3 regions of the Janthinobacterium glycogeni genome follow, and region 2 is predicted to be linked to each of the others. Evidence: predicted binding sites of a transcription regulator. Region 2 holds the regulator's gene; each other region holds the start of a gene.

Evidence for each region. The regulator FNR, encoded in region 2, switches genes on or off when oxygen is low (the NO sensors DNR and NnrR bind a similar motif). The targets are predictions, from matches to a motif close to TTGATNNNNATCAA.
Region 1: ACQ4W4_RS24285 (IPT/TIG domain-containing protein) is a predicted target of FNR. The motif match lies at 2,214-2,227, and genes of this name have one in related genera.
Region 3: ACQ4W4_RS06970 (universal stress protein) is a predicted target of FNR. The motif match lies at 1,696-1,709, and genes of this name have one in related genera.

The regions. Positions count from the first base shown of each region.
Region 1 covers NZ_JBNYXP010000014.1:53,379-57,553, reverse strand. The annotation lists gene ACQ4W4_RS24285 (IPT/TIG domain-containing protein) at 1-2,056, opposite strand, end outside; gene metH (methionine synthase) at 2,692-4,175, shown strand, end outside.
Region 2 covers NZ_JBNYXP010000006.1:375,862-380,036, forward strand. The annotation lists gene ACQ4W4_RS16820 (response regulator) at 1-1,812, opposite strand, end outside; gene fnr (fumarate/nitrate reduction transcriptional regulator Fnr) at 2,052-2,810, shown strand; gene ACQ4W4_RS16830 (FixH family protein) at 2,948-3,472, opposite strand; gene ccoG (cytochrome c oxidase accessory protein CcoG) at 3,572-4,175, opposite strand, start outside.
Region 3 covers NZ_JBNYXP010000002.1:309,232-313,406, forward strand. The annotation lists gene ACQ4W4_RS06955 (GNAT family N-acetyltransferase) at 1-246, shown strand, start outside; gene ACQ4W4_RS06960 (M56 family metallopeptidase) at 254-1,000, shown strand; gene ACQ4W4_RS06965 (hypothetical protein) at 1,064-1,564, shown strand; gene ACQ4W4_RS06970 (universal stress protein) at 1,875-2,711, shown strand; gene ACQ4W4_RS06975 (hypothetical protein) at 2,781-3,650, shown strand; gene ACQ4W4_RS06980 (NADP-dependent malic enzyme) at 3,703-4,175, opposite strand, start outside.

The sequences.
Region 1 (4,175 bases), on a different contig from region 2:
TCTGTCCCGACGCCGTCAGCACGCGCAAGATATACGCATGGCCGCTGCCGCTGGCAGCGGGGCCGATGCGCACCGACGAGGCAACGGCGGGACGCAGTCCCACGCCGGCCGGCGTGATGCGGCCGGAAATGGTCAGATAGCCATTCTCGGCCACGGACATGCTGGCAGCCAGCACATTGCTGCCTGTAATCTGCGTGCTGCGTCTTTCCAGGAATTGCTGTACCCGCACATAGCTGTAGTCGGAGAACCAGGCACCGCTGCAATAGCTCATCACGTCTTTCATCGGCGTGCTGCCGTAGACTGCCTTGCTCAACTGGCCAATGCTGCCCGCATAGTTGCTGTTGTACAGCGGTTGCGGGCCCAGCTCGCCATTCGGATACGGGTAGTCGGTGGCCGCATTGGCTGGACCGCCGCAGGCGACGTGCTGCAGCGAGTGGTTATGGCCCAGCTCATGCACAAGCGTAGTCAGCCATTCAGGCCAGCTATTGCCGAAGGGATCGACGGAGGCAATGCTGTTGGACTTGGCATCGAGGCCAATGGCCGCCGTGAAGGCATTGCTGCTGCCAGGCGGGTTGATGTAGGCCAGGCCGGCGGTGCGCGTGGAAGACATTCTCGGCACGAAACCATAGTAATAGGCGTCGCTATCTTCCTGCGCGCGCTTGTCGTTCAGGGCTTCCAGGGTCGTGTTCCACCAGCTGTCGGCCGTGCTGCTGCCCGCCACGCTCAGTGGGGCGCGCGTGGTAATGCTGATATTTTCCGCCGCATACGGATACACGCGCAGCAGCGCGGCTCGGATATCCTGGACGTCAGGCAGCTGCGCCACGCCATCGTCGGTGCTCAGCGGCACCAGCACCAGGTGAATTTTCGCCGCGCTGGCCACGACGGGCGCCGCTTCCTGGCTCACTTGCGTACCATCATTGCCCACGGCCGTCACGCGCACGCGCACGCCGGGCAAGATCCAGCCAGCAGGCAGGACGGCGCTGAAATTGCCGTTGAAACTGTAATCGCTTTTCACCGTCGGCAAGACCGATGGACCGCTCATGGTGATGCTGCCCAGGTTGCTGCCATTGGCGGCCGTCGCATTCAAGACCACGGCCGGGCTGGCCTGGCCTGTTTGCATGGCCAGCACGGAGACGCGCACGGCGGCCGGCTTGCCGCGCGTCAGGCGCAAGGCTGCATCGCTGGAATTCAAGTTCAGTACCTGCGCGAAATCAATGCTGCCCAAGGTAAAGGCCGACACCGTGCCCGCATTCACGGCGATGCGCGAAGCGGCTGACAGCATCACGTTGCCCGTTGCCGACGCTGGCGCAGACAGCAGCAGCTGGCTGCTACTGGCGCTGACGATGACGGCTGGCGTACTGCCCACCGTCGCCGAACTGACCTGGTCGAGATTGCTGCCCTGCAACGTCACCGACAAGGTCGCGCCGTTGACTACCGACGTGATCGACGTCACTGCCACGCTGGCCAAGACCGTGTACGTGTCGCTGCTGATCACATCGTTGTACGGACCGCGCACCGTCAGCGCGCCTGTCGCTGCGCCCGCAGGCACCACTACCGTCACGCTGCCGGCCGTCTGGCTTTGCGGCGTCGCCGACGCGCCATTGCCGAACTGCACCGCCGTCACGGCGCCCATGCCGCCGCCCGCGATCGTCACGCTGGAACCGACGCCGCCCGTTGCCGGCGCGACGCTGCTCACGCTCAGCGGCAAGTACACATTGACGTTATAACTGGTGCTTGCCGTGCCGCTGGCGCTGACGAGGCTCAAGGCGCCCGTCACCGGCGCGCCCGGCATGGACAGGGTCACGCTGGTGTCGCTGCTGGCGCTGGCGGCAACGTTCACGCTGCCTATCTGGAAAGCCGTCACGCGGCTCAGATTCGTGCCCGTCACCACCAGCCTGCCGCCCACGGCGACATTCGCCGCCGAGACGGCCGTTACGGCAGGAACCACGGCAGGATTGCCCGCCGTGGTCGATACCACCGTATCACCACCGCCTCCACCGCCGCAAGCGGACAGGCCCAGCACAAGAAACAAGGCAACAAGCAGATGGTTTTTCATGGCTGGCAACCATGTTGGTGCAGCGCGATGCCGGGGAGGACACGAGGGAAATGTGACATATTGGTGACTTTTGGTGAGAATGTGATTTCGAAGAAGCCATATTATGGGTTAATTCGATTCCCAAAGACAACTATTAATGCTTTTGATTCAATTGGTTTTGATAATAATAAAATATTTTCTTGGAAAGATTTATTTTAAGAATTATTCGCCCCCATCTATGGCCTTGCATCAAAATTATTTTCCATTACAGCTATTGCCATAAAATTCATTAAAAGTAGGCCGCTATGGCGCAAATAATGTGGGAATTTTTCCACAGCCTGGAGAGCGTATCTTCCTGGCAATTTTGGCGGAAGAATTAACATTTTCAGTACAATTTTCAGGAATGTCATTTCAGAATCAGGCGCGGCGCAAGCCGATGTGTTGCAAGCAAGCCTGCCGTGGGGCAAACGGCCGCTTTTGCTTAAAACCAAAGCAGCCTGATGCCGTATAATTTTAGACCCGGTGATTCAGGCGATTGCCACCTTCTGCCTGCCCTACCCGGCGGGCACACTCCGTCAGCTGATCCTGCTGGCCCGCAACCGCCTCGTACTGTCTTGTCGCCGCGCCGCCGCCCGTTTGCCTATTGAAAGCATGAAATGAACGATACCGTGATCCCCGCCATGTCCCCGACCGAAGCCACCTTGCGCGCCATCCTGGCGCAGCGGATCATGATCCTCGACGGCGCCATGGGCACGATCATCCAGCAGTACAAGCTCGACGAAGAAGCGTACCGTGGCGGTCCCGCCGGCCGCTTCATCGATTTCGCCGCGCCGGCCGACAGCGGCGCGCGCGAACTGTTCGTCAAGGGCAATAACGAGCTGCTGACCCTGACGCAGCCGCACATCATCCAGGAAATCCACGAGCGCTACCTGGCGGCCGGCGCCGACCTGATCGAAACAAATACCTTCGGCGCCACGACGATCGCCCAGGACGATTACCACATGGCCCACCTGGCCTATGAAATGAACGTCCAGGCGGCCAGGCTGGCGCGCGCCGCCTGCGACAAGTATTCCACCCCGGACAAGCCGCGCTTCGTCGCGGGCGCCCTGGGACCGACGCCAAAGACGGCGTCGATCTCGCCCGACGTGAACGACCCGGCCGCGCGCAACGTCAGTTTCGACCAGCTGGTGGCTGCCTACCTGCAGCAGACGCAGGGCCTGGTGGAGGGCGGCGCCGACGTGCTGCTGGTGGAAACCATCTTCGATACCTTGAACTGCAAGGCGGCCCTGTTCGCCATCGACCTGTTCTACGAGCAAAACCCGACCGTCGTGCGCCTGCCCTTGATGATTTCCGGCACCGTCACGGACGCCTCGGGCCGCATCCTGTCGGGCCAGACCGTGCCCGCCTTCTGGAATTCCGTGCGCCACGCGAAGCCGCTGACCATCGGCCTGAATTGCGCGCTGGGCGCCGCCCTGATGCGCCCGTACGCGGAAGAGCTGGCCAAGATCGCCGACACCTTCGTGTGCATCTACCCGAACGCGGGCTTGCCCAACCCCATGAGCGACACGGGTTTCGACGAGTTGCCAGCCGACACATCCGCCCTGCTGCGCGAATTTGCCGACGCGGGCTTTTTGAACATGGCAGGCGGCTGCTGCGGCACCACGCCCGAGCACATCGCCGCCATCGGCGAGTTGCTGTCGAAAAACACGCCGCGCACCGTGCCAGCGCCGTCGCACGACCTGCGCCTGGCGGGCCTGGAACCGTTCGTCGTCAACGACGAATCGCTGTTCGTCAACGTGGGCGAGCGCACCAACGTCACGGGTTCCAAAGCGTTCGCGCGCATGATTCTCAACGAGCAATACGACGAGGCGCTGTCCGTGGCGCGCCAGCAAGTGGAAAACGGCGCGCAAGTGATCGACATCAATATGGACGAGGCGATGCTCGATTCGCTGGCCGCCATGACGCGTTTCCTGAACCTGATCGCCTCGGAACCCGATATTTCGCGCGTGCCCATCATGGTCGACTCGTCGAAATGGTCGGTCATCGAAGCGGGCCTCAAATGCGTGCAGGGCAAGGCCATCGTCAACTCGATTTCCATGAAGGAAGGCGAAGAAGAATTCCTGCGCCAGGCGAAACTGTG
Region 2 (4,175 bases):
GAACCAGAAGCGGCTGCCCTTGCCTTCGCTGCTGGCGACGGCGATGTCGCCGCCCATCATGTGGATCAGCTGTTTGCTGATGGCCAGGCCCAGGCCCGTGCCGCCGAAGCGCCGCGTGATGCTCTGGTCGCCCTGTGAAAACGCGGCAAACAACTGCTGTTGCTGCAACTCCGTCATGCCGATGCCCGTGTCGCGCACTTCGAAGCGCAGCCAGGCGCGGCGGTTGTCTTTCTCGGCCAGGCTGACGGCCACCACCACTTCGCCGCTCTCGGTGAACTTGATGGCGTTGCCGGCCAGGTTGACGAGAATTTGCTGCAGCCGCTGGGCGTCGCCCACGAGGCGGCGCGGCACGTCGGGCTCGACGGCGATGGCCAGTTCCAGTTCCTTTTCGCCCGCATTCATGGTCATCGTCGTGGCCAGCGTGTTCATGACCTCGTCGAGGTCGAATTCGACGGGCGACAATTCCATGCGGCGTGCCTCGATCTTCGAATAATCGAGCACGTCGTTGAGGATGCCCAGCAGCGACTGGCCCGCCACGCGCACCATGGTCAGATATTTGCGCTGTTCCGTGTCGAGCTTGGTATTGCCCAGCAAATACACCATGCCCAGCACGGCATTGAGGGGCGTGCGGATTTCATGGCTCATGTTGGCCACGAAATCGCTCTTCGCGCGGTTGGCCGCCTCGGCCCGGTCGCGCTCCTGCTCCAGCTCCGCCGCGCGCGCTTCGAGTTCCTGCTGCAGGCGGTCGCGTTCGCCCATCAGGCCGTTGAACGCTTCCGTCAGTTCGCCGATTTCGTCGCGCTGCAGCACCGGTACGGGCGTGAAGCGGCTGCCGCTGGTGCGCAGCGCCTGCAGGGTGTCGCGCAGGCGCACCAGCGGCGAGAGCAGGCGCACGGTGACCCAGCCCAGCACGGCTGCGGCCAGCAGCGAGGCGAGTATGCTCCACAGCACCAGACGGTACAGCACGCCGTCGAACGGTTCGAAGGCGTCGTCGAGGGGCAGCGAGGCGGCCAGCAGCCAGTTCACCGATTTCAGGCGCTTGAAGCTGTTGACGGCCGTGATGCCGCGGCTGTTGGTGCTGACCATGCTGCCTTCGCCATCCATCTTCAGCAGCTGCGTGGTCGTCAGGTTGGCGTTCGGCTGGCGCGGCTGCAGCAAGCGGCTGGTATCGGGATGCAGCACGTAGCGCGGCACGGCGCCGCGCGTGAGGATGAAATAATAGCCGCTCTTGCCGATCTTTTCCGAGCGCAGGCGTCCCAGCAGGTTGTCCTTGTACAGGCGCAGCACGCCGATCACCACGCCGGCCACCTGGCCATCGGCGGCCAGCACGGGCGCGGCCATCTGCACGATGGGCATGCCGCTCGATTTGCCCAGCATCGGCTCGGTGATCATGGGCTGGCGCGTGCGCAGCACGGTCTGGAAATACTCGCGCTCGGCGACGTTGATGCCGGCGCGCCCCGCCACTTCCGGCATGTCGGCCACGACGGCGCCGTGCGCGTCGAGCACCAGCACGTCGTCGAACAGCACCAGCATCGAGCGGCGCGAATAGTAGTCGCGCAATTGGGCGGGCTGGGCGATCAGTTCCGGCGGCTGCTGCCGGGCCGTCAGGGTGACGATCTGCAGCAGCATGGCCAGCTTGTCGTCGAGTTCGGCGGCGGTGCGGGTGATCAGCGACGACTGCTGACTCAGCAGTACCCGGGTGAAGTCGGCGCGCATGTGCTGCACCTGGATCATGGTGACCAGCGCGATCATGGCGATCGAGGTCAGGCTGGTGGCCAGCGCGACTTTTGCTTTGATGCCGAGAGGCTTCATGATTTCCTTTTCAGTACCGGGCGGCACAGGCGGCAGATAATGCTGTCAGGAATTTTCCTATCAATACCCCAGCTTAGCAAGCGCCGCCACGCAAATTGCCCTCTCCGCATGGGCTTTTGACGATGTTGCCATATAATTAAAGGCTGGACGTGGTTTATTCGCCGAAATTGCGGTGAAATTGGCACACGGCAACCCTGTATGCAGTAAACTTCTTATTGCATTTTCTAAAAGGTACCGACATGACTGAAGCGCTCCTTACTCCGACCTTGCCCACAGTGACCGTGGAAGCGTTGCGTGCGCGATGCTCGACCTGCAGCATGCATCAATTGTGCCTGCCGATGGGCCTCGATGTGGGCGACATGGACAGGCTCGACCAGATCATCGGCCGCCGGCGCAAGATCGTGCGCGGCGCTTCGCTGTTCCGCATCGGCGACTCGTTCCAGAATCTGTATGCGATCCGCCTGGGGCACTTCAAGACCTACCAGATCAATCCTGGCGGCGAAGAGCAGGTGACGGGTTTCCAGATGGCCGGCGAACTGCTGGGCATGGACGCCATCAGCGCCGACCGCCACCACTGTAATGCGGTGGCGCTGGAAGACAGCGAAGTGTGTGAAATCCCGTTTTCCAGCCTGGAACAATTGCTGGGCAATATGCCGACCCTGCTGCGCCATTTCCATCGCATGATGAGCCAGGAAATCACACGCGAGCAAAGTGTCATGCTGTTGCTGGGCAACATGCAGGCGACGCAGCGTTTTGCCGCCTTTATCGTCAACCTGGCGTCGCGCTATGAAGCGCGCGGCTATTCGGCCAGCAAATTTCAACTGCGCATGTCGCGCGAGGAAATCGGCAACTACCTGGGCCTGACCATCGAAAGCGTCAGCCGTTTATTGTCGAAATTCAAGAAGGAAGGCTGGCTGCGCGTCTCCAACCGCGAGATCGAGATCCTGCAGCCGGCCAAGTTGAAGGCTATTACGGCCGGCACGGACGTCTGCAAATAACAGCACCGTCAAAACCTACTGCGCGTCGCGCTTTGCGGCCTGCGATGCTCGCTGGCTCGGCGCCCCCGTGCATAGCACAGCTGTGCTTCTCAGCCACAAATCACTGCCGCTCGCTACGGTTTTCCCGGCACTGTACGTTATAGTTCCTCATCGGCATGCAGCGCGATGCTGCGTTGCAGCGGCCAGGTCCAGATGCCCGACAGGCGCCACTCGCGTTTGTCGTTTTCCACCAGCACCTGCCAGCGGCTGCGCTCGAGCATCGGCAGCGCCACGGAAAAATTGCCGGCCGCATCGGGCTGCACCAGCAGCTTGATATCCTTTTCCGGCAGGGTCGCATGCGCCAGGTGCAGCAGCAAAGGCTTCTGGTACGCCTTGCCGAAGCTGTGCACGGAACCGCTGAGGCGCGCTGCAGCGACGTCATATGACAGGGTCGTATCCATGGCCAGGTCGCTGGCGATCGTGTCGCGCTTCAAATCCTGGTTGATCGCCTTGCCCTGCTTGTAATAGTCGCCCACCACCAGCGCGTCGGGCTGCGTAAACGCGATATAGCCCATGAAGCTGCCGACGACCACGGACAGGCCGGGACCGATCATCAGCAGCCATGGCCAGCGATGCTTGTACCACGGTGCAACGGGAGGTTGCAGTTTCAGACTGTCGGACATGGTATTTCTCCTGTGTAAACGGCCAGTCCCCATGCGGGGACTGACCTTCCTGCAACTTCGTGGCGGCGAGGGCAGCCGGTCCCCGTCCGCCTTTCCTTGTTAACGTGGCACGATGAAGACCGCGCTTTCACGCACATGCAGCGACGGGTCGTCCAGCGAGTGCAATTCGATCGCAATCTTGTTCGAGCCCTTTTCGCCGACGCCGTGCGGCACGCGCAGGCGGATCGGCCAGCCCAGCGTTTCCGTCGGCTGCAAGGTCACTTCTTCGCGCGTCAGCAAGGTCAGGCCCGGCAAGCCGGAAGCGCTGATTTTGAAATGCTGGCTTTGCTCGGAGGTGTTCATGATCTGCAGACGATAGACGTTTTCGATCATGCCGTCTTCCACTTCGCGTCCCATCGAACCGCGGTCGCGGATCACGTCCATTTTCAGCGGCGTGCGCAGCGCCAGCGAAGTACACACGGCGATGATGATCAGGGCCAGGATGGACGTGTAGATCAGCACGCGCGGGCGCATGGCGCGCTGGCGGATCTGCTTCGAATTGAAGTTGTTTTCCATCGCATGGTCGGTGCTGTAGCGTATCAGCCCCCGTGGCCGCTCGACCTTGTCCATCACGCTGTTGCAGGCATCGACGCAGGCGGCGCAGCCGATGCATTCATACTGCAGGCCGTTGCGGATATCGATACCGGTCGGACACACCTGTACG
Region 3 (4,175 bases), on a different contig from region 2:
ATGGGCAGGGTCATCGGCGATGGCGGCTGCTTCTTCCAGGTCGCCGATATCGCCGTGCTGCCGGCCCACCAGGGCAAGGGCCTGGGCAAGCGCATCATGCGCGAGATCATGCAATTCATCGAGACGGAAGTACCGCCCAGCGCGTATGTCAGCCTGATCGCCGACGGCCAGGCGCAAGAGCTGTATGCGCAATTCGGTTTCCAGCACACGGCGCCCGCCTCCGTCGGCATGGCGCTGAAGCGCTAGGCGCCCGATGCCGGCCTGGCTGCTGTGCACCATGGCGCTGGCGCTGCTGCTGAGCGCCGCCGCCTGGCGCGCCGAGCGCGCGCAGCAAAGGCGCGCACGCGCGACGCGCTGGCTGTGGCTGGCGGCCATCGCCGCGTCCGCCATCGTGCCCCTGGCATGGCTGCCCCGCGTGCTGGCGGCCATGCCGCCGGAACAGGCGCAGCTGAAACTGGGCTGGTTTGTCTTATCGAGCGGCATGCTCTTGATGTTGGCGCTGCGCGGTGTCTGGCTGCTGTCGCACCAGCGGCGCTGGCAGAAAGCATCACTGCTGGGCACGCCCGTCTTCCTGAGCGGCGGCATCGGCCCCTGCGTGGCGGGCTTGCTGCGCCCGCGCATCGTGATGCCCGTCTGGCTGCGACTGATTTCTTCCCAGCAGCAGGCGCTGTTGCTGGCGCATGCGCAATGCCGGCTGGCCGCGCGCGACCCGCAGCTGCTGGCCCTGGCCTACGCCTTGATCCTGCTGATGCCCTGGAATTTACCGCTGTGGTGGCAGGTGCACCGGCTGCGCTTTGCCATCGAAGTCGATTGCGACGCGCGCATGCTGGCGCACGGCCACGCGCCGCGCGACTATGCCATCGTCCTGCGCCAGCACGGCCAGTGTTATTCGGGGCTGACGGGCGCCTCGCCCATCGTGCTGAACGACCCGCTGGCCCTGCGGCGCCGGCGGCGGATCATGGGCAGATTTACCCGGGACCAGGCGGCGAACTTGCTATAGTAGCGGCAACGCCGCGCGGCGCGCCCGCGCCATCGGCTCCCCCTTAGAAATCAGAGAGATACCATGCTTTACCTGCTTGCCATCGTGATCGTCATCGCCCTGCTGTACTACGTCTTCAGCGGCCGCACGCCCGCCCAGCCGCTGCACAAGCCGCTCATGTCCGTGCGCCAGTACGTGCCGGCCATCCCTCCCGGCGCCCCGGCGCACCACTGGACCGATGACGGCCGTTTTGCGTCGGAAGTGGAAAACGAAGCGATGTACCAACCCGCCATCGCCAAACTGGCCGGCGAGCACGGTCCCGGCAATGCGGAAGAAAAATGCCTGGCCCTGCTCGTCTGCGACGATGCCAATCCGTTCCAGGACAAGGCCATCGCCGTCTTCATCGATGGCCAGCTGGTCGGCTACCTGTCGCACAACGACGCCCTGCGCCTGCGCCGCAACCTGGGCCGCATGGACCTGGTGGGGCAGCTGACCTCGTGCGACGCCGTCATCCGCGGCGGCGGCCTGTGGAACGGCAAGCGCCTGTCGTACGCCGTCTGGCTGGACTTGCAGCCCTACAATTAAGTGAACTCCCGCCACGGCCAGCGTTGTTGCGTCACACAAGGAAATGCCGGACAGATGGCGCCGGCGCCGATGCAGACCACTGGAAGAGCAAGGAGTTCGATGCCATTATCGCCGGCAGGAAGCCAGGCATTTTGATGCGCATCAAACAGTTCGCAATTTCCTGGCTGTCGCCTTGCGAAAGGGCATGGCCCGTGTTTTTTTTGACCCACATCAAGCCCCGCATAAGAAAACTGCCGTCCAGCACGGCAATGCTGGACTTGGCCGTGTTGCCGTTCTAGCCTTGTTGCCACCCTGACTAGCGAATGACAACATGGCTTACAAATCCATCCTCGTCCACGCCGACCTGTCGCGCCATGCGCCGCAGCGCATCGCCATCGCCGCGCGGCTGGCGCACACGCACCAGGCGCACCTGATCGGCGCCGCCATGACGGGCGTGTCGCGCTTTACCCTGGAAAACAACCGCGGCATGCGCGGCGGCGCCGTGGCGGCGCAAATTACCGCCCTGCACGGACAGGCGGAGCAGGCGCTCGATCAGTTCGAGATGCTGGCGCGCCAGGCCGGCGCCGTCTCGCTCGAGCGGCGCCTGATCGAAGACGATGCGGATGGCGGCATGGCCGTCAGCGCCCGCTACAGCGACTTGACAGTGCTCAGCCAGCACGACGACAGCGAAGCGCTGCCCGGCGCCATGAGCGACCTGGTGCCGTACGTGATGCTGAACGCGGCCCGTCCCGTGCTGATCGTGCCGCGCAGCGGACAATTCGCGCACGTGGACAACACCGTCGTGGTGGCATGGGATGGCAGCATGGAAGCGACGCGCGCCATCGGCCACGCCCTGCCCCTGCTGCGCGCGGCGCGCCTGGTGGTGCTGGCCCTGCTGCACCCGCCGGCCGGCCACGCGCAGCCGGCCCGCCATCCGGGCGCCGACATTGCCGCCTACCTGAGCCGCCATGGCGTGCCCGTCGAGGTGCGCCCGGCCGTCACCACGGGCGACGTCGGCGCGGCGCTGCTGGCCATGGCGGCCGAAGTGCATGCGGACCTGCTGGTGATGGGCGGCTACGGCCACGCGCGCTTCCGCGAAATCCTGCTGGGCGGCGTGACGGAAACGGTGCTGCGCCAGATGACCTTGCCCGTGCTGATGGCGCACTGACACCAAACGCGCTCCATGTCGTTGCACAATGGGTATACTTGCCTGTTTATCCATATCAAAGCAATGTACATGAACCAACAACTGCTCAATTGGGGCAACAGCCTGGCGCCGTTCGGCGGCGAACTGCTGTGGAGCGCCCTGCCGTGGATGCTGCTGGGCAGCGCGGCCGGCTTCGTGCTGGCGCTCGGCATCTGCTACCAGCTGGCCAGAAAATGCCTGCTGGTGCGCCGTCCCCGCGCCTGGCATGTGGCAGCCAAGCTCAGCTACGTGCTGATCCTGTTCGCGCTGCCGCTCCTCGGTGCCGGCTTGGGCGCCGTGCACAGCGTGCACCGCGTGGTCAACCAGGCCCTCGAGCGCGATCTGCAGCCGGTGGTCGAAGCACAGATGCCGGCGCTGCGCGTCTACCTGGAACAGCAGGTCAAGCTGATCGCCCCGGGCCAGCCCATCAGCGTGCGCAGCCTGCTCGAGCCCTTCGTGCAAGGCATGTATTACCGCCCCACATCCAACAGTTACTGGGAACGCGGCAAGGCGCGCTGGATCAATGAATTCATTCTGCGCCGCGGCAGCGTGCTGCTGACGCAGGTGCTGCAGGAACAGCTGATCGCCAGGGTCGGCCTGCTCGGCGAAGCGCTCAAGGGCGCCAACTTCCGCGGCCAGGCGACGGGCGAACTGGCTGCGCTGGGCACCGACCTGGCCGTGCGCCTGACCACCGATGTGGCGCGCCAGGCCGACTTCAGCAAACTCGACAAGTCGGTGCCGATGATTTTCATCGACGCCATCAAACGGCAGGCCGGCGCCTATTTCAATTCGCTCAAGATCACGCTGGGCCTGTTCGCGCTGATCGCGCTGCTGCTGGTGTGGGGCGAGATCATGCTGTATCGTCACTATTACCTGCGCCGCCATCCGCCCGCCGCGGCCCTGCCCGTTTCACCCACGTAAAAAAGCCGCGCCTACTTGCGGATGGCGCGGCTTTCAAGCGGCAGCTAAAAGCTTAGGCTTTGCGCTGTGCCACGGCGTCGACCACGCACAGGGCCGTCATGTTGACGATGCGGCGCACGGTGGCCGATGGCGTCAAAATGTGCACGGGCTTGGCGCAGCCGAGCAGGATCGGGCCCACGGCGATGCCGTTGCCGGCCGCCGTCTTGACCAGGTTGTAGGCGATATTGGCCGATTCGATGTTCGGCATGACGAGCAGGTTGGCGTCGTTCTTCAGTGCCGAATTGGGCATGATTTTTTGACGCAGCTTGCTGTCGAGGGCCGTATCGCCGTGCATTTCGCCGTCGATTTCCAGGTCCGGCGCGCGGTCCTTGATGATGGCCAGCGCGGCGCGCATCTTTTGCGCCGAAGCGCTGTCGCTGGAACCGAAGTTCGAGTGCGACAGCAGGGCCGCGCGCGGCGACAGGCCGAAACGGGTCATCTCTTCGGCGGCCATGATGGTGATCTCGGCCAGCTGCTCGGCATCCG